DNA from 2 places in the Luteimicrobium sp. NPDC057192 genome. Region 2 is predicted to be linked to the other one. Evidence: riboswitches for the same ligand, from Rfam matches in the RefSeq annotation. Region 2 holds a riboswitch; the other holds the start of a gene.

Region 1 (10,951 bases), on a different contig from region 2:
CCAGAGCAGGTTGGGCAGCCACAGGACGAGCGCGATCCCGCCGCCCGCCCACAGCCACGGCGACCGCAGGTGGTGCCGGGTCGCGGGGACGACCGCAACGCCGGCGAGCAGCGCGCCCAGCAGGAACACGACGGTGTTCTTGTCCTCGAGACCCACGCCCGCGACCGCCCCGACGGCCAGCCAGAGCCTCGGGCGGTCCCGCCGCAGCGTCACCAGCGCCGCGTACACGACGGCCGCCCAGAAGAACGCATCGACGGACGCAGTCGAGAGCATGTGCCCGAGGACGACCGTCACGACGCCGGTCCCCGTCGCGACGACGGTCAGCACCTGCGCGGCGACCCCGCCGCCAAGCTCGCGCGCCGACAGACCCGCCAGCACGACGACACCCGCCAGCGCCAGCGCGGCCGGCACGTGCAGCGCGGCGACCGACCCGGGCGCGACGAGCGTCGCGAGCCGCGCGATCGCCGGGGTCAGGGGCGGTTGGTCGGGATAGCCCCAGGCGAGGTGGCGCCCGGCCTCCGCGAAGTACAGCTCGTCGCGGTGCGGCCCGTAGCGCCCCGCGTCGACGAGGAGCGCCGCGAGCAGCAGCGCGACCACGACCAGCACCGGACCCCACGCGACGGGCGGCACGGCGCGCGCACCGGCGCGACGTCGCTCCGGCGTCGTGCGGGTCGTCGCTGCGGGGGCCGCGGCCCCCTCCCCTGCCACGACCGCGAGCGTAGCGCCGGGGCCGCCCCCGGGACAGCGTCGTCGACCGGGGCGACCGTCGTCCGGTGTCACCGCCGCGTGCCACCCTGTCCGTCATGCCCTTCGTGCTGGAGCCCGAGTCCTACGTCGACGACGTCACCCTCGAGGGAGACGACCTCACCGGGCAGGACGGCACCGACGCCCGGATCGACGGCTGCACGTGGCGCGGCGTCCGGCTCGACGAGGTCGTCCTGCGCCGCGGCCGCCTCAGCGACACCACGCTCGACACGGTGAGCGCCACGACGCTCGACGTCACGACGGGCGACTGGCTGGACGTGGTCGTGCGGGACTCGCGCCTCGGCGGCGTGCAGGCCTTCGACGCCGACTGGCGCCGGGTCACGGTGCAGGGCGGCAAGGTCGACTACCTCAACCTGCGTGACGCGCGGCTCGCGGACGTCACCCTCGACGGCGTCACCGTGGGCGAGCTCGACCTCACGGGCGCCCGGACCAAGGGCCTCGTGCTCCGCGACGTCGCGGTCCGCGAGCTGGTGATCGACCGTGCCACGCTCACGGGCGCCGACCTCACCGGGCTCGCGACGGGCGCGCTGCGGGTCCTGCGCGGCGTGGCCGGGCTCCGCGGCGCCCGCATCACGGGGCCGCAGGCGCTCGACCTCCTGCCGGCGCTCGCCGACCACGTGGGGCTCGTCGTCGAGGACTGACGCCACCACGCGCCCGTCGAGGTCAGGCGGGCGCGAGCCGAGCCTCGAGCCCCGCGCGGACGGCGGGCCACTCGTCGGCGAGGACCGAGAAGTAGACGGTGTCGCCCCTCGTCCCGTCGCCGGCCACGCGGTGCGACCGCAGCACGCCCTCGCGCACGGCACCGAGCCGCCCGATCGCCGCGAGCGACCGCGCGTTCCGGGAGTCCGCGCGCAGCGCGACCCGCGCGAGACCCCAGACGTCGAACGCCTGCGTGAGGAGCAGCAGCTTCGCCGCGGGGTTCGTAGGCCCGCCCCACCACGACCGCCCGTAGAGGGTGCCGCCGATCTCGACGCGCCCCTGGTCCGGGACGAGGTCGTAGAACGACGTCGTCCCGCGGAACTGCCGGTCGTCCTGCCCGACGACGGCGAACACCACCTTCCCGGGCGCCGTCACCGACGCGTGGATCCAGTCGCGCACGGCGTCCTCGTCCTGCGGGACCGGGCTCGTGAAGCCCTGCCACGCCGCGGCGTCGACGAGGGCGAGGAGCGCGGGCGCGTCGTGGGCCCTGAGCGGCCGGAGCTCGATCCCGTGCCCGGTGAGAGTGAGGTCGTGGTCCACCGGGTCATCCCACCATGCCGGGTCCCGTCATTGGCGGCCCGTCCGCCACGGGCACGCGCGCCGTCACCACGAAGCCGCCGTCCGGCGCGGGACCCGCGCTGAGCTCCCCGCCCAGCCCGGCCACCCGGTCGCGCAGGCCGTCGAGGCCGCGGCCACCCCCGGCCACCGGCGGGGGCGACCCGACCGCGGGGCCGTGGGACCGCACCGCCACGGAGACGCCGGCGTCGCCGACGCTCAGCTCGACGGTCGTGCGCGAGCCCGCGGCGTGCTTGACGGCGTTCGTCAGCCCTTCCTGGACGACCCGGTAGAGAGCCAGCTCTGCGGCGGGCCCGAGGTGGGTGCCGGCAGCCCGGCCCGCGGCGCCGTCGTCGACTAGCTCGACGTCCTGGCCCGAGCGGCGCGCCGTCTCGACCAGCTCCCGGAGGCCGGCGAGCCCGGGGCCGCCGGCGCCGGCCGTCCCGCTCGCGTCGCCCGCGTCGAGCAGGCCCAGCAGCTGCCGCAGCTCGGCGAGCGCCTGGCGGCCCGTCCCGCTGACCGCGACGAGGCTCTCGCGCGCCCGGTCGCGGACGGGGGCGTCGTCGGGCGCGCCGGGCCGCAGCAGGACCTGGGTGGCGTCCGCCTGCACGACCATGGCCGTGACGTGGTGCGTCACGACGTCGTGCAGCTCGCGGGCGAGCCGGACGCGCTCGTCGACGACCGCCGCGGCTGCCTCGCGCCGGCGCCGCTCGGTCTCGGCCGCCGCACGCCACCGCATCCACGACCCGGCGCCCCAGCACAGCACGAGGACGAGCGCGAACGACACGAAGTCGACGAGATGGTCCGGCGACCCGCGGCCGTCAGCCACGACGCAGAGAGCCACGTAGGCGACGGCCGCGGCCGTCGCGACCACGGTGCGGCGGCGCTCCCGGTACGCGCCCGCGCTGTACAGGGCGACGAGGAGACCGAGCGAGGCGACGGTCGGCGGGTACCCGATCGTCTGGTCGACCGCGAAGGCGGCACCGACGACGACCAGGCTCGCCGCGGGCCGCGTGCGCCGCAGCACGAGCGGCAGCGTCTGGAGCAGGACGAGGAGCACCCGCAGCGCGCCGGCCCGGTGCTCGGGGAGCTCGGCGAACGCGATGCCCTGCTGCGCGACCCCCGGGACGTACGCCGCGACGGCGAGCGCGAGGGCGAGCGGCGCGTCGCGCACGGTGACGGGCCAGGTCCGCCACCGGTCCCGCAGGACGCCCACGGCCCCACGCACCCGCCCTCCGGTACGCTCCCCCACGTTCACGCGGTCACCCTACTCAGGTGGCCGGCCCCGACCCGGGAGCGTCCATGACCGACCCCGACCGTCCCGTCCGTGTGCTCGTCTGCGACGACCAGGCCCTGGTCCGCGCCGGGTACGCCACGATCTTCACGGGGTACGGGTTCGACGTCGTCGGCGAGGCGGCCGACGGCGCCGCCGCGGTCCGGCTGGCACGCGAGCTGGAGCCGGACGTCGTCGTGATGGACGTCCACATGCCCGGGGTCGACGGGATCGAGGCGACCCGGCTCCTGGCCGGTCCGGACGCCACGTCGCCCGCGAAGGTGCTGGTCGTGACGACGTTCCACACCGACGAGAACGTGTACGAGGCGTTGCGCGCGGGCGCGAGCGGGTTCCTGCTCAAGGACGCCACGCCGGACCAGCTCGTCGAGGGCGTCCGCACGGTCGCGGCCGGGGAGTCGTTGCTGGCACCGAGCGTGACCCGGCAGCTGATCGGTCGGTACGCGACCCGCATCAAGCCAGCCGCCCCGGCGGGCACGGACGACACGGCCCTCGCCGCGCTGACCCCGCGCGAGCTCGAGGCGCTCACGCTGATCGCGCGCGGGCTGTCGAACGCGGAGATCGCCGACGAGCTCGTCGTGAGCCGCGAGACCGTGAAGACCTACGTCTCGCGGATCCTCACCAAGCTGGACCTGCGCGACCGCGTCCAGGCCGTCGTCCTCGCGTACCGGCTGGGCCTCGTCACGGCCGACGGCTGAGCCCGGCCAGGGCGCTGACGTACCGGCGGGCGATCACGCGCTGCCCGATCCGCCCGGCCGGTCCGGCCACGCGCAGCGCCCAGGCACGAGGCTGCGACCAGGCGGCGACGTCCCCGCGGACGTCGCCGTCGTCGTCGAGGAGGACCGCGAAACGCTCGGTGCCCTCCTCGGCGTGGTCGGGCTCGGTCGCGTAGAGCACCCACGCCGCGCGGTCGTCGCGGCCGGCGTCCACGACCAGGCACGTGCCGCCCAGCGGGAGCGGGCCGAGCCGGACCCGCACGCGCACGCCCACCGCCGCCCGGACGGGGGCGCCCCCGGACGGGTCGCTCACGCGCACGCCCGCGCCGTCGTGCATGCGCCAGGTCGCCAGCGCGTCCGCCGCGCGCGCGAACGCTTCGGGCCCCCGCCCGACGACGCCGCTCACGTGCAGCGGGTGGGCGCGGTCGAGCGCGGGGCCGGGCCAGGCGGCACGGGGGTCGGGCAGCACGCTCGGAGGCTACTCCAGGGACATCCCGGTCTCGACGTTGAGGATGTTGCCGTCCGGGTCCGTGAACCAGGCGGCGCGGGTCTCCCCGTCGACGAGGACGCCGTCCTCCCAGGTCCCCTCGGGCACGTCGAACGTCAGGAGCTCGACCCCCGCGGTACGGAGCGCCGCGACCTCGGTGTCGAAGGCGTCGGCCGCGATCTGGAACGAGATCCCGGTCGCCTTGTTCGTGCCCGCGAACGACGACGTGTAGACGAGGAAGCCGCCGGACGGGGTGCGGTAGACGACGCCGTCGGGGCCGACCACGGGGTCGGGCAGCCCGAGGGTGTGCTCGTAGAAGGTGCGCGCCCGGTCGAGGTCGGTGACCGCGAGGACCGGGATGGCGGTGTGGTCGGTGAGCATGGCGCCCTCCACGGCGGGCCGACCGACCCTCGGCCGTCCGGCCGTTCCTCCCAGGCTAGGAGCCCCCGGTGAGGACCGGGAGCCCCGCGGCGGGTGATCTCAGTCGAGCGCGGGACCGCAGCCCGCGGACTCGGCGATGAACCCGGCCGCCGCGGTCGCGACGAGCCCCGACAGCCCCGATGCCTCGGGCAGCGGGCGGGGGTCGTCCTCGACGACCCACAGCCCGTCGACGACGGCGTACGTCGCGGTCGGCCCCTTGGTCACGAACGTCTCGAGCGCGCTGATCAGCCGCTCGACCTCCTCGCCGCTGGTGCCGACGCCCACGCTCGCGCGGATCGCGCCCGCGGCGTGGCCGAGGCGGCGCAGCAGCGGGTGGGCGCAGAACCGGCCGTCGCGGACCCCGATGCCGTGCTCGGCCGAGAGGTACGCGGCGACGAGGCCCGGGTCGTGGTCGTCGACCGAGAACGTCACGACGCCGACCGGGTCGGCGGCGTCCTGCCAGACCCGCACGACGCGCACCCCGGGGATCGCCTCCAGGCCCGTGACGAGCCGGTCGCGCAGCACGCGCTCGTGCTCGCGCAGCGCGGCGTCGTCGACCTCGCCCAGGGCGCCGCACGCCGCCGCGAGCGCAACCGCTCCCAGGACGTTCGGCGACCCGGCCTCGTGCCGCGCGGGCGCGGGGTGCCAGACGACGTCGGTGGTGGTGACGTTGCGGACCGCGCCGCCGCCCGCGAGGTACGGCGTGCCGGTGTGGAGCCAGTCGCGGCGCCCGACGAGCGCACCCGCGCCGTAGGGCGCGTACGTCTTGTGGCCGGAGAACGCGACGTAGTCGACCCCCGTCGCCGCGAGCGAGAACCGGCGGTGCGGGACGAGCTGCGCGCCGTCGAGGAAGAGGCGCGCGCCGGCGTCGTGCGCGAGGGCGACGACGGCCGCGACCGGCAGCGACTCGCCCGTCACGTTGGACGCTCCCGTGACCGCGACGAGCGCGTACGGGTCGCCGGCCGCGGCGGCGTCCGCCAGCTCCGCACGCAGCGCGTCGAGGGTCCCGGCGACGGTCGGCGCGGCCTCCAGCGTGGTCGCCCGGACGGCGCCGTCGCCGGCCGCGCCCTCGCCGCGCCACGGGAGCAGGTTCGCGTGGTGCTCGGTGTCGAGGACGAGCACCCGCCCCGGCGCACCCGACGCGGCGGCCGGCACGCAGCCCGCGAGGAGGTTGGTCGCGTCGGTGGTGTTGCGCACGACGATCGTGACGTCGTCCTCGCGGGCCCCGACGAACGCGCCGACCGCCTGGCGCGAGGCCTCGTAGAGGGCGGTCGAGACCTGGGACAGGTACCCGGCGCCGCGGTGCACGCTCGCGTAGAGCGGCAGGACCTCGGCGACCCGGTCCGCGACCGAGCGCAGCGCGGGCGCCGACGCGGCGACGTCGAGGTTGGCGTAGGCGACGCTGCGTCCGTCGACGAGCGGGACGAGGGTGTCGGAGCCGACGACGGGCAGCAGCGGCCCGGCGGTGGACACGGTCGGACAGGTCAGGGTGTCGGTGGTCGTCATGGTGCCTCCAGCGGTCAGGGGGCACGGCCGGGACGGCCTACCCCGCGCTTGCCCGACGCCGCCACGGCGTGGGCCTGGTCGTCACCCGGGGCACCCCGCCGCGAGGGGAGGGTTGCCGGCCAGCGAGCCGGGGCTTGTCCGCGCACGCCCGCGGGGCGTGGAGGTCGCTGGCGCTCATGACCTGGTGCCCATGGTCCGGGAGCGCCGCGAGCCGTGTCAACGAGCGGGCGTAACGTCTCGTGATGTGGGACGGCGCGGCTGCCGCGCGTACGATCGCAGGGTCCATCCGGAGCGGCCGAGTGACGTGGCACGACGACGCCGCAGCAACCCGCGGACCTGTCATCCCTCGGGCGCGCCTCGAGACGTACAGGCCCGGTCGAGGGTGCTAACGCCACGACCGATGGCGCGCGTCGTGCGCGACGCGCCGAAGGAGGCCCCCCATGAGCGTGACCGCCCGACCCGCCGACGGCTACGCCGGCGACATCACCCCCCAGCAGGCGTGGGACCTGCTGCGCGACGACCCGTCCGCCGTGCTCGTCGACGTCCGCACCGACGGCGAGTGGCGCGCGATCGGCGTCCCCGACACCGCCGAGCTCGGCAAGGAGACCGTGTTCGACGAGTGGGTGACGGGCGACGGCCGCCCCAACCCCGCGTTCCTCGACCAGCTCACCGCGGCCGGCGTCGAGGCGGGCGCGGGCCCGGTCGTGTTCCTGTGCCGCTCCGGCCAGCGCTCCATCGGCGCCGCCCGCCTCGCCACGCAGGCCGGGATCGGCCCCTCGTACAACGTCCTCGAGGGCTTCGAGGGCGCGCCCGGGCTCGACGGCGTGCGCAACCGCGAGGGCTGGAAGGTCGCCGGCCTCCCCTGGAAGCAGCAGTGAGCCCGTCCCCGCTCCCCGAGGGCGGCGTCCCCACCGGGCCCCGGGCCAACGAGGTCCTCTTCGGCGGGTCGGGCCGCGGCCCGCTCCCCGCGACCGCGCGCCCCGCGACGCTCGCCGTCCGCGGCGGCCACCGCCGGTCCGACTACGCCGAGACGTCCGAGGGCCTGTTCCTCACGCAGGGCTACGTCTACGACTCCGCCGCGGACGCCGAGGCCGCGTTCAAGGGCGAGCAGGAGCGCTTCGTCTACTCCCGGTACGGCAACCCGACGGTCCACACGTTCGAGGAGCGCCTGCGCCTCATCGAGGGCGCCGAGGCCTGCTACGCGACCGCGTCCGGCATGTCGGCGGTCTTCACGGCGCTCGCGGCGCTCGTCGGGCAGGGGTCGCGCATCGTGTCCGCGCGCGCGCTGTTCGGCTCGACCGTCGTGATCTACGAGGAGATCTTCGCCAAGTGGGGCGTCAAGGTCGACTACGTCGACGGGCACGTCCTCTCGCAGTGGGAGGAGGCGCTCGCCACCCCCGCCGACGTCGTCTTCTTCGAGACGCCGTCCAACCCCATGCAGGACCTCGTCGACGTGCGCGCGGTGACCGACCTCGCGCACCGCGCGGGCGCCGTCGTCGTGCTCGACAACGTGTTCGCGACGCCCGTGCTGCAGAAGCCGCTCGAGCTGGGCGCCGACGTCGTCGTGTACTCGGCGACCAAGCACATCGACGGGCAGGGCCGCGTGCTCGGCGGCGCGATCCTCGGGACGGCCGAGTTCCTCGAGGGGCCGGTCCAGACGTTCGTCCGGAACACGGGGCCGTCGCTGTCGGCGTTCAACGCGTGGGTGCTGCTCAAGGGCCTCGAGACCCTGCCGGTGCGGGTCCGTGCCCAGAACGACGCCGCGCTCCGGGTCGCGACCGCGCTCGAGTCCCTGCCCGGCGTCGGGCGTGTGCGCTACCCGTTCCTCGACTCGCACCCGCAGGCCGAGCTGGCCCGCGCGCAGCAGACCGGCGGCGGCACCGTCGTGACGTTCGACCTCGACGTCCCCGAGGGTACCGACCCCGACGACGCCAAGAAGCGCACGTTCGCGTTCCTCGACGCGCTGCAGGTCGTCGACATCTCGAACAACCTGGGCGACGCGAAGTCCCTCATCACGCACCCCGCCACCACGACGCACCGCAAGCTCGGTGCGGAGGGGCGGGCCGCCGTCGGGATCGCGGAGACGACCGTGCGCCTGTCCGTGGGCCTCGAGGACCCGCTCGACCTGATCGAGGACGTCGAGCAGGCGCTCGCCGCCCGCTGACCCCGCGAGGTACCCCGGCATCCCGTCTACTTCGCGACGTGCACCGGATGCCGGGGTACGTCGCGAGATGGGCGGGGGCTCAGCCCCAGGCGGGCAGCTCGGGGAGGTCCGGCCCGCCGCGGCCCAGGAGCCAGGCGAGGACCTCGTGGTCCGCGAGCCCGTCGGGCACCGCGACGCCCGGCGCGCGCGTCGGGAGCAGCGTGAGCTCGTCGGGCAGGAAGGTGCGAGCGAAGTCGCCCGGCCACTGCCCGCTGTGGTGGTCGCCGCCGAGGTCGAGCCGGTGCACCTCGACCTCGCGCCACCGCGACATCAGGAGCCGCATCGCCGGGTAGCTCTCCTGCGGCGTCGACACCTCACCGGCCCACACCTCGTCCGGGAGCGCGGCGAGCGTGACGTCGCACGCGACCGCGCTGACCTCGACGTCCGCGACGAGCGCGCCCCAGTCCCGGCCGGCGCCCGCCTCGATCTCCGCGGCCCGCCCCGCTCCCCCGCCGACGTACTTCTCCGTCGTCACGCCGATCGCTGCGGCCACGGCCATCCGCGCCGTCGCGTCGGCGTGCCGGGCCACGTGCGTGAGCAGGTGGCCGACGGTCCAGCCGGGCAGGCGCGTCGGCGTCTTCGGGTCGAGCGGCTCGAGGTCGAGGTCGTCGAGCAGACGGCGCTGCGAGTCGGTGATGCGGGCGAGGTAGAGCTCGGCCTGGTCGGGCGACGCGATAGTCATGGCCCCATCCTCCCGCGCCCGGGCCAGGATGGGACCGTGACGACCACGACTCCTGCCTCGACCCTCGTCCGCGCCGACAACCCCGGCCCCATGACCCTCGACGGCACCAACACCTGGGTGCTCCGCGCCCCCGGCGCGCGGGGCTGCCTCGTGGTGGACCCCGGGCCCGACGACGCAGCCCACCTCGCGAGGGTCGCGGAGGTCGCGCTCGGCGACGGTCGTGGCTGGGTGGCGGGCGTCGTCGTGACGCACCGGCACGCCGACCACACGGCCGGGGCAGCGCTGTTCGCCGGGGCGGTCGGAGCGCCGCTGCGCGCCGCGCTGCCCGAGCTCTGCTCGCCGGGTGAGGCGCCGCTGCAGGACGGTGAGGTGCTCGACGTCGACGGGCTGCGGGTCGTGGTCGTCATGACGCCCGGGCACACGTCGGACTCGGTGAGCCTCCACCTCCCTGACGACACCGCGGCGGGCGCGATCCTCACGGGCGACACCGTCCTCGGGGCCGGAAGCACCGTCCTCATGGAACGGGACGGCGGCGACCTCGGCGACTACCTGGCCTCCCTCGACCGGCTCGCCGCGGTGTGCGCCTTCTCGGGACCGCCTGTCGTCGGCCTCCCCGGCCACGGGCCGGTGATCGAGGACCTCGCCGTGCGGGTCGCCGCGTACCGGGCGCACCGGCTCGAGCGTCTCGACGAGGTGCGCGCCGCGCTCGACACCCTCGGCCTGCGGGCCGTGACGGACGACGCGGTGGTGAGCGCCGTCGTCGGGCGGGTGTATCCCGACGCCGGACCCGGGCTGCTCCCCGCGGCCGAGCAGAGCGTCCGCGTGCAGCTCGCCTACCTCGCCCGCGGCGAGGACTGACCGGCAGCCGGCAGGGGTCGCAGGACGAGCGCCGCGAGCACCGCGGCCGACACCGCGAGCCCGCCCACGAGGGCCCCGAGCGCGCCCCACCCGTGGGACGCGAACGCATACCCCGCGAGCCAGCCGACCACGCTCGACCCCGCGTAGTAGAAGAGGTTGTACAGGCTCGTCGCCTGGGCCCGGCCCTGCGGCGCACGCTGCCCCGTCCACCCCGACGCGACAGCGTGCGCCCCGAAGAACCCGGCGGTGAAGACCACGAGCCCGACGAGCACGACCGGCAGCCACGGGACGAGCGTGAGCGCCAGCCCGACCAGCTCGACGGCGACGGACCCGACGAGCGCCGTCCGCCGCCCGAGCCGCTCGACGAGGCGCCCGGACGCCCGCGACGACACCGTCCCGGCGAGGTAGGCGAGGAAGAGCAGGCTGATCGCGGTCTGCGGGAGGTCGAACGGCGCCTTCTCGAGCCGGAACCCCAGGTAGTTGTAGACCGCGACGAACCCGCCCATGAGCGCGAAGCCCTGCCAGAAGAGCACGAGCATGTCGGGGCGCCGGAGGTTCGCGAGGAGGTTGGCGGCGAGCCCGGGGCCCGTGCCGCGCGGCGCCGGCGCGAATCGGCGCGCCGGCGGGACGAGCGTGAGGAAGACGGCCGTCGCCGCGGCCGCGAGGAACGCGACCGTCGCGACGCCCCACCGCCAGCCCACCGCCTCGCCGACCGGCCCGGCGACGAGCCGGCCGAGCAGCCCACCGATCGTCGTGCCCGCGACGTACG
Region 2 (10,951 bases):
CAGAGGGCAGCTCAGAACGAGCCGAGCGCCAGCTTCGCCCGCCCGACGGCGTAGGCGACGCGCGCCGGCAGCCCGTCCGGGACGTCGCCCGGCAGGGCGTCGACGCCGAACCAGCGGACGTCCTCGCTCTCGTCGCTCACGACGACCCGCTCGGTCGTGGAGGCGGTCGCCACGTACCCGACGTCCCAGTGCGCGCGGCACGCGCCGAACGCGGCGGCGAGCTCGTGCCGGTTGAGGTCGGCGGGGTCGTCCGTGACCAGCCGGACGTCGGCGAGCCCCCGACTCCTCGCGCGCCTCGCGGAGCGCGGCCTCGGGCAGGCTCGGGTCGGACGGCTCGACGTGCCCGCCGAGCTGGACCCAGAACTGCCCCTTGCGGTGGTAGCAGAGCAGCACGCGCGTGAGGTCCTCCGAGAGCAGGAAGGCGCTGGCGGTGAGGTGCTCGGGCCCGCCGTCGCGCCGGGCGGCCGCGTCGCCCTGCTCGGCCACGAACGCGCGGTAGGCGTCGCGGAGGGCGGCCTGGCCGTCGTCGGGCGCGGGCCAGGTGCGAAGGGTCCGCGCGAAGGCGGCGGCGGGAAAGGCGTCGGCAGCACTCACCGCTCGACCCTACCCACGCGCCGACGCACCCCTTGACCTTGACGCGACGTCAACTTCTACGCTCGAGGACATGAGCACGGAACGGTCGATCCAGGAGGTCGCGCGCCTCGCCGGCACGACGAGCCGCACCCTCCGCCACTACGACGACGTCGGCCTCCTCCCCCCGAGCCGGACCGGCTCCAACGGTTACCGCTACTACGACGCCGACGCCCTCGTCCGCCTGCAGCGCATCCTGCTGCTGCGCGACCTGGGCCTCGGGCTGCCGCAGATCGCGCGGGCCCTGGAGAGCCAGCCCGACGAGGTCCGTGCCCTGCGCACCCACGCCGCGTGGCTGCGCGCCGAGCAGGAGCGGATCGCGCGCCAGATCGCCACGGTCGAGCGCACGGTCGCCGCGATCGAGGAAGGAACCGAACCGATGGCCGAGCAGATGTTCGAGGGCTTCGACCACACGCAGCACCGCGAGGAGGTCGAGCAGCGGTGGGGCACGGACGCGTACGCGCGGAGCGACACGTGGTGGCGCGGGCTGTCCGACGACGAGCGTGCCGGCTGGCAGCGGCGCAGCGCGGACCGCGTCGCGGCCTGGCGGTCGGCGGCCGAGCGCGGCGTCGACCCGGCGTCCCCGGAGGCGCAGGAGCTGGCCCGGGAGCACGTGGCCTGGCTCGCGTCCATCCCGGGGACGCCCCGGACGCCGGACGGCACGGGCGCGCCGGACGCGTACGTCGTCGGGCTCGCGGAGATCTACGTCGCGGACCCGCGGTTCGCGGCGACCTACGGCGGGCAGGACGGCGCCACGTTCGTCCGCGACGCCCTGGTCGCGTTCGTCGAGGGCAGGTCAGGCGAGCGCGCCTAGCCGGTGCGGCCGAGCCGGACCCAGAAGTCCTCCGGGTCGCGGCCCGGCCGGAAGCCGAAGTGCTCGAGCATCGCGGTCGCCTCGGGGAAGTTCCCTGCCAGCGCGTCGGGGGTGTGGGCGTCGCTGCCGAACGTCACCGTCGTGCCGCCCTCCTCGGCCCACCACTGCGGGAGCCACGGCCAGAGCCGTCGGGTGTTCATCTCCAGGGCGCGTCCGCCCTCCGCGACCGCCCGTAGCGCGACCCGGAACTCCTCCTCGAAGGGCCGCGGGTCGAACGGCCCGAGGTCGTCGACCGGCCACAGCCGGACCGCGTAGTCGAGGTGCGTGACGACCTCGAAGACGTCGGAGCCCCGGACCATGACCGGGATCTCCGCGAGGTACGCGGACATGACGGCGGCCGGGTCGTGCTCCCGGTTCAGCGTGTTGGGCTCGGCCCGGCCCTCCCCGAGGTCCACCGTGTGGAGCGAGCCGAGCACGCGGTCGAGCGAGCCCAGATCCACGAACCGTGCCGCCTGCTCCCCGACGACGTGCGGCTGCCCGAGCTCGACGCCCGTGCGGACGCGGAGCTCGGGGAACTCGTGCCGCATCCGGTCGACGGCCTCGAGGTAGCCCGCGGCGTCGAGTGGTGCGAAGTCGACCCGGCCCGTGTCGTCGATGAAGCCCCGCTGGTGGGGCATGAGGTCCTGCGGCTCGGCGCGCCAGGTGCGCGGGACGTCGAGGTGCTCGGTGAAGAACAGCGCGGGCAGCCCGATCGCGACGGCGCGGGCGCACGTCGCGCGCATCCGTCCCACCGCGTCCGACGCCGGCCCCCCGGTGTCCCAGGACCACTCGCTGTGGACGTGGCTGTCAGCAGGCAGTGCCATCGGCGCGGTCCTCGTCCGTCGGCCGGGGCCGGTCGCCCCGCTGGTCAGCCCACGGTAGCCGTCTCATCACCCGGACGAACGCTGGTCCACGGAATGACCCGCGCGTAGCATCGACGTCACCATCCAGAGCGGTCGAGAGTCCTGGCTCGTCGACACCGCAGCAACCCCCCAACGGAAGCCTCCCGCGGGACGAGGGTGCTAACGCCAGGTCCGATGGAGACACAGTGTTCGTAGAGGCAATTGTTTCTGAGGCGTCCGCATGAGCGTCTCGCTGGCGTCGACCGGCCGCCCGACGGTGAGCTTCGAGCTCATGCCGCCGCGCAACCCGTCGGCCGCGCCCAAGTTCTGGGGCGTCGCCGAACGGCTCGTCGCCGCGCGCCCCGACTTCATCTCCGTCACCTACGGCGCGGCCGGGAACGACCGGCACACCGCGCGCGAGGTCGTCGCGCGCCTGCTCCGTGAGACGCCGGTCCTGCCGATCGCGCACCTGACCTGCGTGGGCGCGGCGCGGCACGACGTCGCCGAGGTCATCGACGACTTCCTCTCCGACGGCGTCCGGTCCTTCCTCGCGCTCCGCGGCGACCCCCCCGTGAACAACCCCGACTGGGCGCCCGACCCGGACGGCCTGACGTCGTCCGACGCGCTCGTGGCCCTGCTCCGCGAGGTCGAGGCCGAGCGCTGCGCCGCCCATCCGGGCGACGCGCTCCGCTCCGCCGCGCGCCCCCTGACCATCGCCGTCGCGACGTTCCCCGGCGGCAACCTGGCCGCCGGCACGACGCCCGAGCAGGAGGTCCGCCGGCTGCTCGAGAAGCAGCAGGCGGGCGCCGACTTCGCGATCACCCAGCTCTTCTACGAGGCCGACACGTACGTGTCGTTCGTCGAGGCGGCACGCGCCGCCGGGGTCACCATCCCGATCCTCGCGGGCCTCCTCCCCATGACCGAGCCGCGACGCCTGCACCGCGTCGAGGAGCTCACGGGCGTCCCGGTGCCTCGGCACGTCCTGCCCGCGCTCGAGGCCGCGCCCGACGACGAGACCCGCCACGCGATCGGCGTCGCCCGCACCGTCGAGCTCGCGCAGGCGGTGCTCGATGCCGGGGCGCCCGGGCTGCACATCTACACGTTCAACAAGCACGAAGCTGCACTGGACCTGCTCGAGGGTGTCCACCTCGGCGGCGAGCGCACGGGCACCGCACCGGTGCCCGGCGGCTCGGACCTGGCCAGAGGGCCGCGGGTCAGCGCATCCACCGAGAGAAACGGATGAACTGACATGACCCTTGCCCCGCTTCCCCCCGGCACGATCCTCGGCTACCCCCGGATCGGCCCGAACCGCGAGCTCAAGAAGGCCGTCGAGTCCTTCTGGGCGGGCCGCACCGACGCCGGCGAGCTCGAGGCCCAGGCCGCGGCGCTGCGCTCGCGCACGCGGGCCCGGCTCGCGGAGCTCGGCCTCGCGCGCACGGGCGCCGCGATCCCCGAGACGTTCTCGTTCTACGACCAGGTGCTCGACGCCGCCGTGACGGTCGGCGCACTGCCCCGCCGGTTCGACGGGCTCACCGGGCTCGACGCGTACTTCGCGGCCGCGCGCGGCACGTCCGGCGACGCCGGCGAGCGCGCACCGCTCGAGATGACCAAGTGGTTCGACACGAACTACCACTACCTCGTCCCCGAGATCGGCCCGGGCACGACGTTCGCGCTCGACGCGTCGCGCCTCGTCGCCCAGGTGACCGAGGCCCGGGCCGAGGGCTACGAGACCCGGCCGGTCGTCGTCGGGCCGGTGACGTTCCTGCTCCTCGCCAAGCCCGACGACGACGCACCCGCCGGGTTCTCGCCGCTGTCCCGCCTGGGCGACCTGCTCCCCGTGTACGCGGGGCTGCTCCGGGAGCTGCACGAGGCCGGCGCGACGTGGGTCCAGCTCGACGAGTCGGGGCTCGTCGCCGACCACCTGACCGACACCGCGGACGTGACGCCGGAGGCCGTGCTGGCGGCTGTCACCGAGGCGTACCGGGTCCTCGCGACGGAGCTCGACGCCGCCCGGCGGCCGGCGATCCTCCTTCAGGCGTCGTACGGCGACCTGGGCGCGGCGCTGCCCGTCGTCGCCGCGACGGACGTCGAGGCGGTCGCGCTCGACCTCGTCCGCGGCGCCCTGCCCGCCGCGCCGGTGGCCGGCTTGGAGTCGAAGACGCTCGTCGCGGGCGTCGTCGACGGCCGGAACATCTGGCGTGCGGACCTCGCCGCGAGGCTCGACGTGCTCGACCGGGCGCAGGCGGTCGGGGCGGGGGCCGTCGTCGTCGGGACGTCGACGTCGCTCCAGCACGTCCCGCACGACGTCGCGGGCGAGCGGTGGGAGGACTCGACCCTCGACGCGAACCTGCACGCGTGGCTGGCGTTCGCCGACCAGAAGGTGGCCGAGGTCGCGGTGCTCGCGAAGGCGCTCACCGACGGCGGGGACGCCGTCGCGGACGAGGTCCGGGCGTCGTCGGACGCCGTGGCCTCGCGCCGCGACGCCGCGGGCGTCCGCGTGGACGCCGTCCGCGCCCGCACGGCCGCGCTCTCCCGCCACGACTTCCAGCGCGGCGAGCACGACGCCCGGGTGGCCGAGCAGGCTGCCCGTCTGGCCCTCCCGCCCCTCCCGACGACGACGATCGGGTCGTTCCCGCAGACGGTCGAGATCCGCAAGGCGCGCGCGGCCCACGCCCGGGGCGAGCTGGCGACCGAGGCGTACGAGCAGGCCATGCGCGACGAGATCGCGCGGGTCGTGACGCTCCAGGAGGAGCTCGGGCTCGACGTCCTCGTGCACGGCGAGGCCGAGCGCAACGACATGGTCCAGTACTTCGCCGAGCTGCTCGACGGGTTCGCGGTGACGGCGAACGGCTGGGTGCAGTCGTACGGGTCGCGCTGCACCCGCCCGTCGATCCTGTGGGGCGACGTATCGCGGCCCGAGCCGATGACCGTGCGCTGGACGACGTACGCGCAGTCCCTCACCGAGAAGCCGCTCAAGGGCATGCTGACCGGCCCGGTCACGATCATGGCGTGGTCGTTCGTCCGCGACGACGTGCCGCTCGCGGAGACCGCGAACCAGCTCGGCCTGGCCCTGCGCGACGAGATCGCCGACCTCGAGGCCGCGGGGATCGCCGTCGTGCAGGTCGACGAGCCCGCGCTGCGCGAGCTGCTGCCGCTGCGCAAGGCCGACCAGGAGGCCTACCTCGACTGGTCGGTGGGGTCGTTCCGCCTCGCCACCGCCGGGGTGCGCGCGGACACGCAGATCCACACGCACCTCTGCTACTCGGAGTTCGGCGAGGTCATCGGCGCGATCGACCACCTCGACGCCGACGTCACGTCGATCGAGGCGGCCCGCTCGCGCATGGAGATCCTGCTTGAGCTGCGGGACGAGGGTTTCGGTCGCGGTGTCGGTCCGGGCGTCTACGACATCCACAGCCCGCGCGTCCCCTCCACGGAGGAGGTCGTCGAGCTGCTCGAGCTCGCGGTCAAGACCGTCGACCCGACGCTGCTGTGGGTGAACCCGGACTGCGGGCTCAAGACCCGCGGCTACGCCGAGGTGACCCCGTCGTTGGAGCACCTGGTGGCCGCGGCGCGCGAGGTCCGCGGGACGCTCTGACGCGCCGAGCGCGACGAAGCCGGCCGGGACGGGAGGGCGACGCACTCCCGTCCCGGGGCTGGTCTGGGGCGGGGAGCGCCGCCGCTCCCGCGGCGTCAGCGCTTGTGGAACGTCATCCCGATGAAGAACGGCGCGCAGGCCACGAGCAGGCCGAGGCTGAAGACCCACGCGTTGCCGTCGCCGTCGTCGCCCCACGACGCGCCGGCGCCCATGAGGAACACCCCGACGACGAACAGCAGGAAGAGCGGGACGAAGCGCAGCCACGCGCCCGGACGAGGGTCGACCTTGGTGACGGTGAACGGCTCGCGCGAGGGGGCCGGGGTGTTCGGGGCGGTCATGGGTCCCAAAATACCGCCCGCGTGCGCTCCCGGTCGCCCGGCGTCCGTGAGATGCCGGGGCGACCGGGGCCGCGCACCGTCGCTCAGCCCACGGCGGGGGACGCGACGTCGATCACCCAGGTGACCCCGAAGCGGTCCGTGAGCATCCCGAAGCCCGGGCTCCAGGCCGACGCAGCGAGCGGCTCGACGACCGTCGCCCCGTCCGCGAGGCCCTCCCAGCAGGAGGCGGCCTCGTCGAGGCGCTCGGCTCGGACCGAGACGAAGAACGGCTGGTCCGTCACCGTCAGCCCGTTCTCGCGCCGTGCCGAGCCGCGGGCCGGACGGCTCCCCCCGGGGACGTCGTAGGCCATGAGGCGGAGCCCGCCCGGGGTCTCGAGCCGCCCGAAGACGACCTTCGCCGCGTCGGGCGCGTCCTGCGGCATGCCGAGCTGGGCGTACGTGGTGACGTGGACGTCGCCGCCGAACACGGTCCGGTAGAGCTCGAGCGCCGCGCAGGCCGTGCCCGCGAAGTTGAGGTGCGTGGTCGTGGTGAGTGCCATGGTCGGTCCTCCGTCGGGGTGGGGACGGCCGGTGCGGCCGTCCTCACCGACGCTCGCAGCGGTAGAGGACGGATCGTGTCCGCTACTGCGCGCAGGATGGAAGGCATGAGCGACCCGTCGGCGCGCCTCCTCACGCTCCTCTCGTTGCTGCAGGCCCGACGCGACTGGCCCGGGGAGGCCCTCGCCGACCGTCTCGCCGTGAGCACCCGCACCGTGCGGCGCGACGTCGACCGGCTGCGCGCGCTCGGCTACCGGGTCGACGCGGTCAAGGGTCCCGACGGCGGCTACCGGCTGGAGGCCGGGTCGGAGCTCCCGCCGCTCCGGTTCGACGACGACCAGGCCGTCGCGGTCGCGATCGCGCTGCGGAGCGCGCCGACGACCGGCGCCGACATCGACGAGGCCGCGGAGAGGGCCCTGGCGACGGTGCGGCAGGTCCTGCCCTCGCGCCTGCGGCACCGGGTCGACGGCGTGCGGTTCGCCGCCGCGGCACCGGCCGAGCGCGCGGACCCGGCGGTCCTCGCGGCCGTGAGCGAGGCCGTGCGCCGCCAGCGGGGCCTCCGCTTCTCCTACGGCGACCTCGACGCGCCGGCACGGCACGCCGAGCCGCACGGCCTCGTCGCCCGCGGCGGCCGGTGGTACCTCGTCGCGTGGGACGTCGACCAGGACGACTGGCGCATCTTCCGCGTGGACCGCCTGGTGCCCCGGACGCCGGGCGGGGGCCCGTTCGTACCGCGCCCCGTCCCCACCGGCGACGTGGTCACGTTCGTCGCGGCGCGGGCGAAGGGCGCGACCGACGAGGACGCCTGGCCCTGCCGCGGGCGGTTCGTGGTCGACCTGCCGGCGTCGGACGTCGCGCCGTGGGTGCGCGAGGGCGCGGTCGAGGCCCTCACCGAGCGCTCGACGCTCGTCTCGTCCGGGTCGTGGTCGTGGGCGGGTCTGCTCGCGGACGCCCTGCGGTTCGACGCCCCGTTCCGCGTCGTCGGCCCGGACGCGTTCGCGGCGGCCGCGGGTGCGCTCGCGGCTCGGCTCGCGCGGGCGACGTCGGCCGGGGATGCCTGGAAGAAGACCCCGCCCGACGGCGCGGCGTCGCCCGTGTCCCCGGCCCCTGGGAGGGTGGACGCATGAGCGAGCAGGAAGCCGCCCCGCCGTTCGTCGTCGCCGACCGCGCCGCCTGGCGCGCGTGGCTCCACGAGCACGAGGACCTGAGCGACGGCGTGTGGCTCGTGATGGCGAAGAAGGGCGTCACCGACCCGACGTCTCTGACCTACGCGGAGGCGCTCGAGGAGGCGCTGTGCAGTGGCTGGATCGACGGCCAGCGCCGGAGCCGCGACGAGACCACCTTCCTCCAGCGCTTCACGCCGCGCCGCGCGCGGTCCCTCTGGTCGAAGCGCAACGTCGAGGCCGTCACGCGCCTCGACGCGGAGGGCCGGCTACGCGAGCGAGGGCGCGCCGAGGTCGCGCTCGCCCAGGGCGACGGCCGCTGGGACCGCGCCTACGCCGGGCCGGCCACGGCCGAGGTGCCACCCGAGCTCGCCGAGGCCCTCGCCCGGGTGCCCGCAGCGCAGAGGGCGTTCGACGCACTCAAGAGCTCCGAGCGGTTCAGCGCGCTCCATCCCGTCCTGACCGCCGCCAGCGACGCGACCCGTGCGCGACGCATCGAGGCGCTCGTCGCGCGCCTCACGGAAAACCACGCCTGAGAACCGCCGACCGCGCCTAGGGTGGGCGCGTGAGCACCTTCCCGTACCGCGAGGTCGACGTCTTCACGCACGAGCCGCTGCTCGGCAACCCGGTCGCGGTGGTGCACGACGCCGTCGGACCGGACGACGACCGGATGGCCGCGTTCGCGCGCTGGACGAATCTCTCCGAGACGACCTTCCTGCTGCCCCCGACGCCTGAGGGTGCGGCGGCCGGCGCCGACTACCGGCTGCGGATCTTCACGCCGGGCGGCGAGCTGCCGTTCGCGGGCCACCCGACGCTCGGCTCGTGCCGCGCGTGGCTCGAGGCGGGCGGCGTCCCGCAGCGCGACGGGGTCGTCGTGCAGGAGTGCGGGGTGGGGCTGGTGACGCTGCGGCGCACGGGCGACGAGCTCGCGTTCGCTGCTCCCGACCTCCTCGCCGACGAGCCGCTCGAGCCCACCACCCTCGACGCGTTCGTGACGGCGCTCGGCATCCCCGCGAGCGCCGTCGTCGACCACCGCCTGCTCGACAACGGCCCGGGCTGGCGGGTCCTGCTGCTCGACTCGGCCGAGCGCGTCCTCGCGATCGACGCCGACTGGTCGGGCGTCGACTCGTCGGTGCACCGCGCGATCGGCGTCGTCGGGCCGACGGACGCGACCGACCCCACCGCGCCCGCGTTCGAGGTGCGCGGCTTCGTGCCCGGCATCTCCGTCCCCGAGGACCCGGTGACGGGCAGCCTGAACGCCGTGATCGGGCAGTGGCTGACGTCGACGGGCCGGGCACCCGACCGCTACGTCGCCCGCCAGGGCACCGCGCTCGGACGCGACGGGCGCGTGCACGTGAGCCGCGACGAGGACGGCACGGTGTGGGTCGGCGGCGGCACCGTGACCTGCGTGAGCGGGACCGTCACGCTCTAGCGTCCCGCCGCGCGCTCCTCGACGATCTGCGCGAGCGTCTCGAGGTCCGCGCGCACCGCGGCGGCGTCCCGCTGGAGCTCCGCGTCGGTCATCCCGCGGCGCCGCACGACGAACACGATCTCGGACCCTCCGGGCGCGGGCACGACGCGCAGCGGGTTCGACGTGGTGCGGCCGTCGGGCTCGACGACGTCGTGGTCGAGCACCCCGAAGGCGTTGGCCGGCGCGAAGCGCAGCTCGACGCGGCCCATGGGCGAGTCGGCGAACCAGCGCCCGTCCTCGTGGACGACGCCGGCCGCGAGCCCCGCGGCCCAGGCGGGCAGGTTCGCCGGGTCGGACGCGTACGCGTAGACCTCGTCGGCCGGGCGCGCGACGAGGACGCCCACGTACCGCGACTCGTGCTCGGCGGCTGCGGCGTGCGGGTCGGCCGTCACTCGAGGTAGCCCTCGACGACGCTGCCGGGGCGGACCTGGGCGTCGTCGGGGTTCCGGCCGGCGTCGCGGAGGGCGTCGCGCTGGCGGAGCAGGTCCCAGCACCGGTCCAGCTCGGTCTCGACGGCCTGGAGCCGCGCGTGCTCGTCGGAGGCGCTGAGCCCCCCGGCCGCGAGGCGGGAGCGGAGGTCCTTCTCCTCGTCGACGAGGGAGGTGATCGTGCGGCGGATGTCGAGGTCGTCGGCCATGAGCCCACCGTAGTTCGCGTGCGCGCCCCGGGCGCGGGTGAACCGACTCCTCGTTCCGCCCCAACCCTTGCCAACCCTACTTTGCAGAATTATCTTTGCAACATGTCCTCTGCACTCGGCCGTCCGTTCTACCGGCTCTGGGGCGCGTCGCTCGCGTCCAACCTCGCCGACGGCCTCATGGCCGCAGCCGCGCCGCTCCTCGCGCTCCGGCTCACCGACGACCCGTTCGCGGTCTCCGCGATCACCGCGGCGAGCTTCCTGCCGTGGCTGCTGTTCGCCATCGCTTCCGGCGGGCTCGTCGACCGGCACGACCGCCGCCGCGTCATGGGCACCGCGAACACCGTGCGGTTCCTCGTCGCCGCGAGCGTCGGGATGCTCGTCGCGACGCACCACCTCCCCCTGTGGACGCTCGTCGTCGCGGTGTTCGTCCTCGGCAGCATGGAGACCGCGTTCGACGGCGGAGCCCAGGCCCTCGTCCCCGCGGTCACGCCGCGCACGCACCTCGACGCCGCGAACAGCCGCTTCCAGGCGGGCGAGATGGTCATGCAGGGCTTCGTCGCGATGCCCATCGGCGCCGCGCTCTTCGCGCTCTCCGAGCCGCTGCCGTTCGCGCTGTCCGCGCTCACGTTCGCAGGCTCCGCCGTGCTCGCGCTCACGCTCCCCGCGGCCGCCGCGCGCGCCCGGTCCGCGGACACCCCGACGACGTCCCCCGCCTCCCCGGGCACCGCACCGACACCGGTCCCCCGGCGGGGGTTCGTGCACGAGCTCGTCGAGGGCGCACGCTTCCTCTGGCACCACGCCACCCTCCGGCCGCTGTGGATCTTCTCGACGCTGACCGCGACCGCCCTCACGTTCGGCCAGGGCGCGCTGATCGTCTACGTCGTC

The links. A riboswitch is a leader RNA that binds a small molecule or an ion and turns the genes downstream of it on or off. The one in region 2 is predicted to bind S-adenosylmethionine.
Region 1: another riboswitch for S-adenosylmethionine. It lies ahead of ACFT5B_RS17835 (aminotransferase class V-fold PLP-dependent enzyme); the one in region 2 lies ahead of ACFT5B_RS01110 (methylenetetrahydrofolate reductase).

What each region holds. Positions count from the first base shown of each region.
Region 1 is NZ_JBHUWD010000047.1:8,286-19,236, forward strand. It holds gene ACFT5B_RS17800 (ArnT family glycosyltransferase) at 1-708, opposite strand, end outside; gene ACFT5B_RS17805 (pentapeptide repeat-containing protein) at 804-1,406, shown strand; gene ACFT5B_RS17810 (GNAT family N-acetyltransferase) at 1,429-2,004, opposite strand; gene ACFT5B_RS17815 (sensor histidine kinase) at 2,009-3,277, opposite strand; gene ACFT5B_RS17820 (response regulator) at 3,322-4,008, shown strand; gene ACFT5B_RS17825 (DUF1990 family protein) at 3,992-4,495, opposite strand; gene ACFT5B_RS17830 (VOC family protein) at 4,505-4,894, opposite strand; gene ACFT5B_RS17835 (aminotransferase class V-fold PLP-dependent enzyme) at 4,994-6,439, opposite strand; SAM riboswitch class IV at 6,479-6,621, opposite strand; gene ACFT5B_RS17840 (rhodanese-like domain-containing protein) at 6,880-7,317, shown strand; gene ACFT5B_RS17845 (O-succinylhomoserine sulfhydrylase) at 7,314-8,603, shown strand; gene ACFT5B_RS17850 (maleylpyruvate isomerase N-terminal domain-containing protein) at 8,683-9,324, opposite strand; gene ACFT5B_RS17855 (MBL fold metallo-hydrolase) at 9,361-10,182, shown strand; gene ACFT5B_RS17860 (MFS transporter) at 10,158-10,951, opposite strand, start outside.
Region 2 is NZ_JBHUWD010000001.1:216,725-227,675, reverse strand. It holds gene ACFT5B_RS01130 (hypothetical protein) at 12-173, opposite strand; partial or broken gene ACFT5B_RS01125 (NUDIX hydrolase) at 313-393, opposite strand; gene ACFT5B_RS01120 (MerR family transcriptional regulator) at 665-1,444, shown strand; gene ACFT5B_RS01115 (PHP domain-containing protein) at 1,441-2,307, opposite strand; SAM riboswitch class I at 2,424-2,527, shown strand; gene ACFT5B_RS01110 (methylenetetrahydrofolate reductase) at 2,567-3,568, shown strand; gene metE (5-methyltetrahydropteroyltriglutamate--homocysteine S-methyltransferase) at 3,575-5,920, shown strand; gene ACFT5B_RS01100 (hypothetical protein) at 6,016-6,258, opposite strand; gene ACFT5B_RS01095 (VOC family protein) at 6,342-6,797, opposite strand; gene ACFT5B_RS01090 (helix-turn-helix transcriptional regulator) at 6,903-7,922, shown strand; gene ACFT5B_RS01085 (YdeI family protein) at 7,919-8,494, shown strand; gene ACFT5B_RS01080 (PhzF family phenazine biosynthesis protein) at 8,524-9,390, shown strand; gene ACFT5B_RS01075 (SRPBCC family protein) at 9,387-9,821, opposite strand; gene ACFT5B_RS01070 (DUF2630 family protein) at 9,818-10,066, opposite strand; gene ACFT5B_RS01065 (MFS transporter) at 10,169-10,951, shown strand, end outside.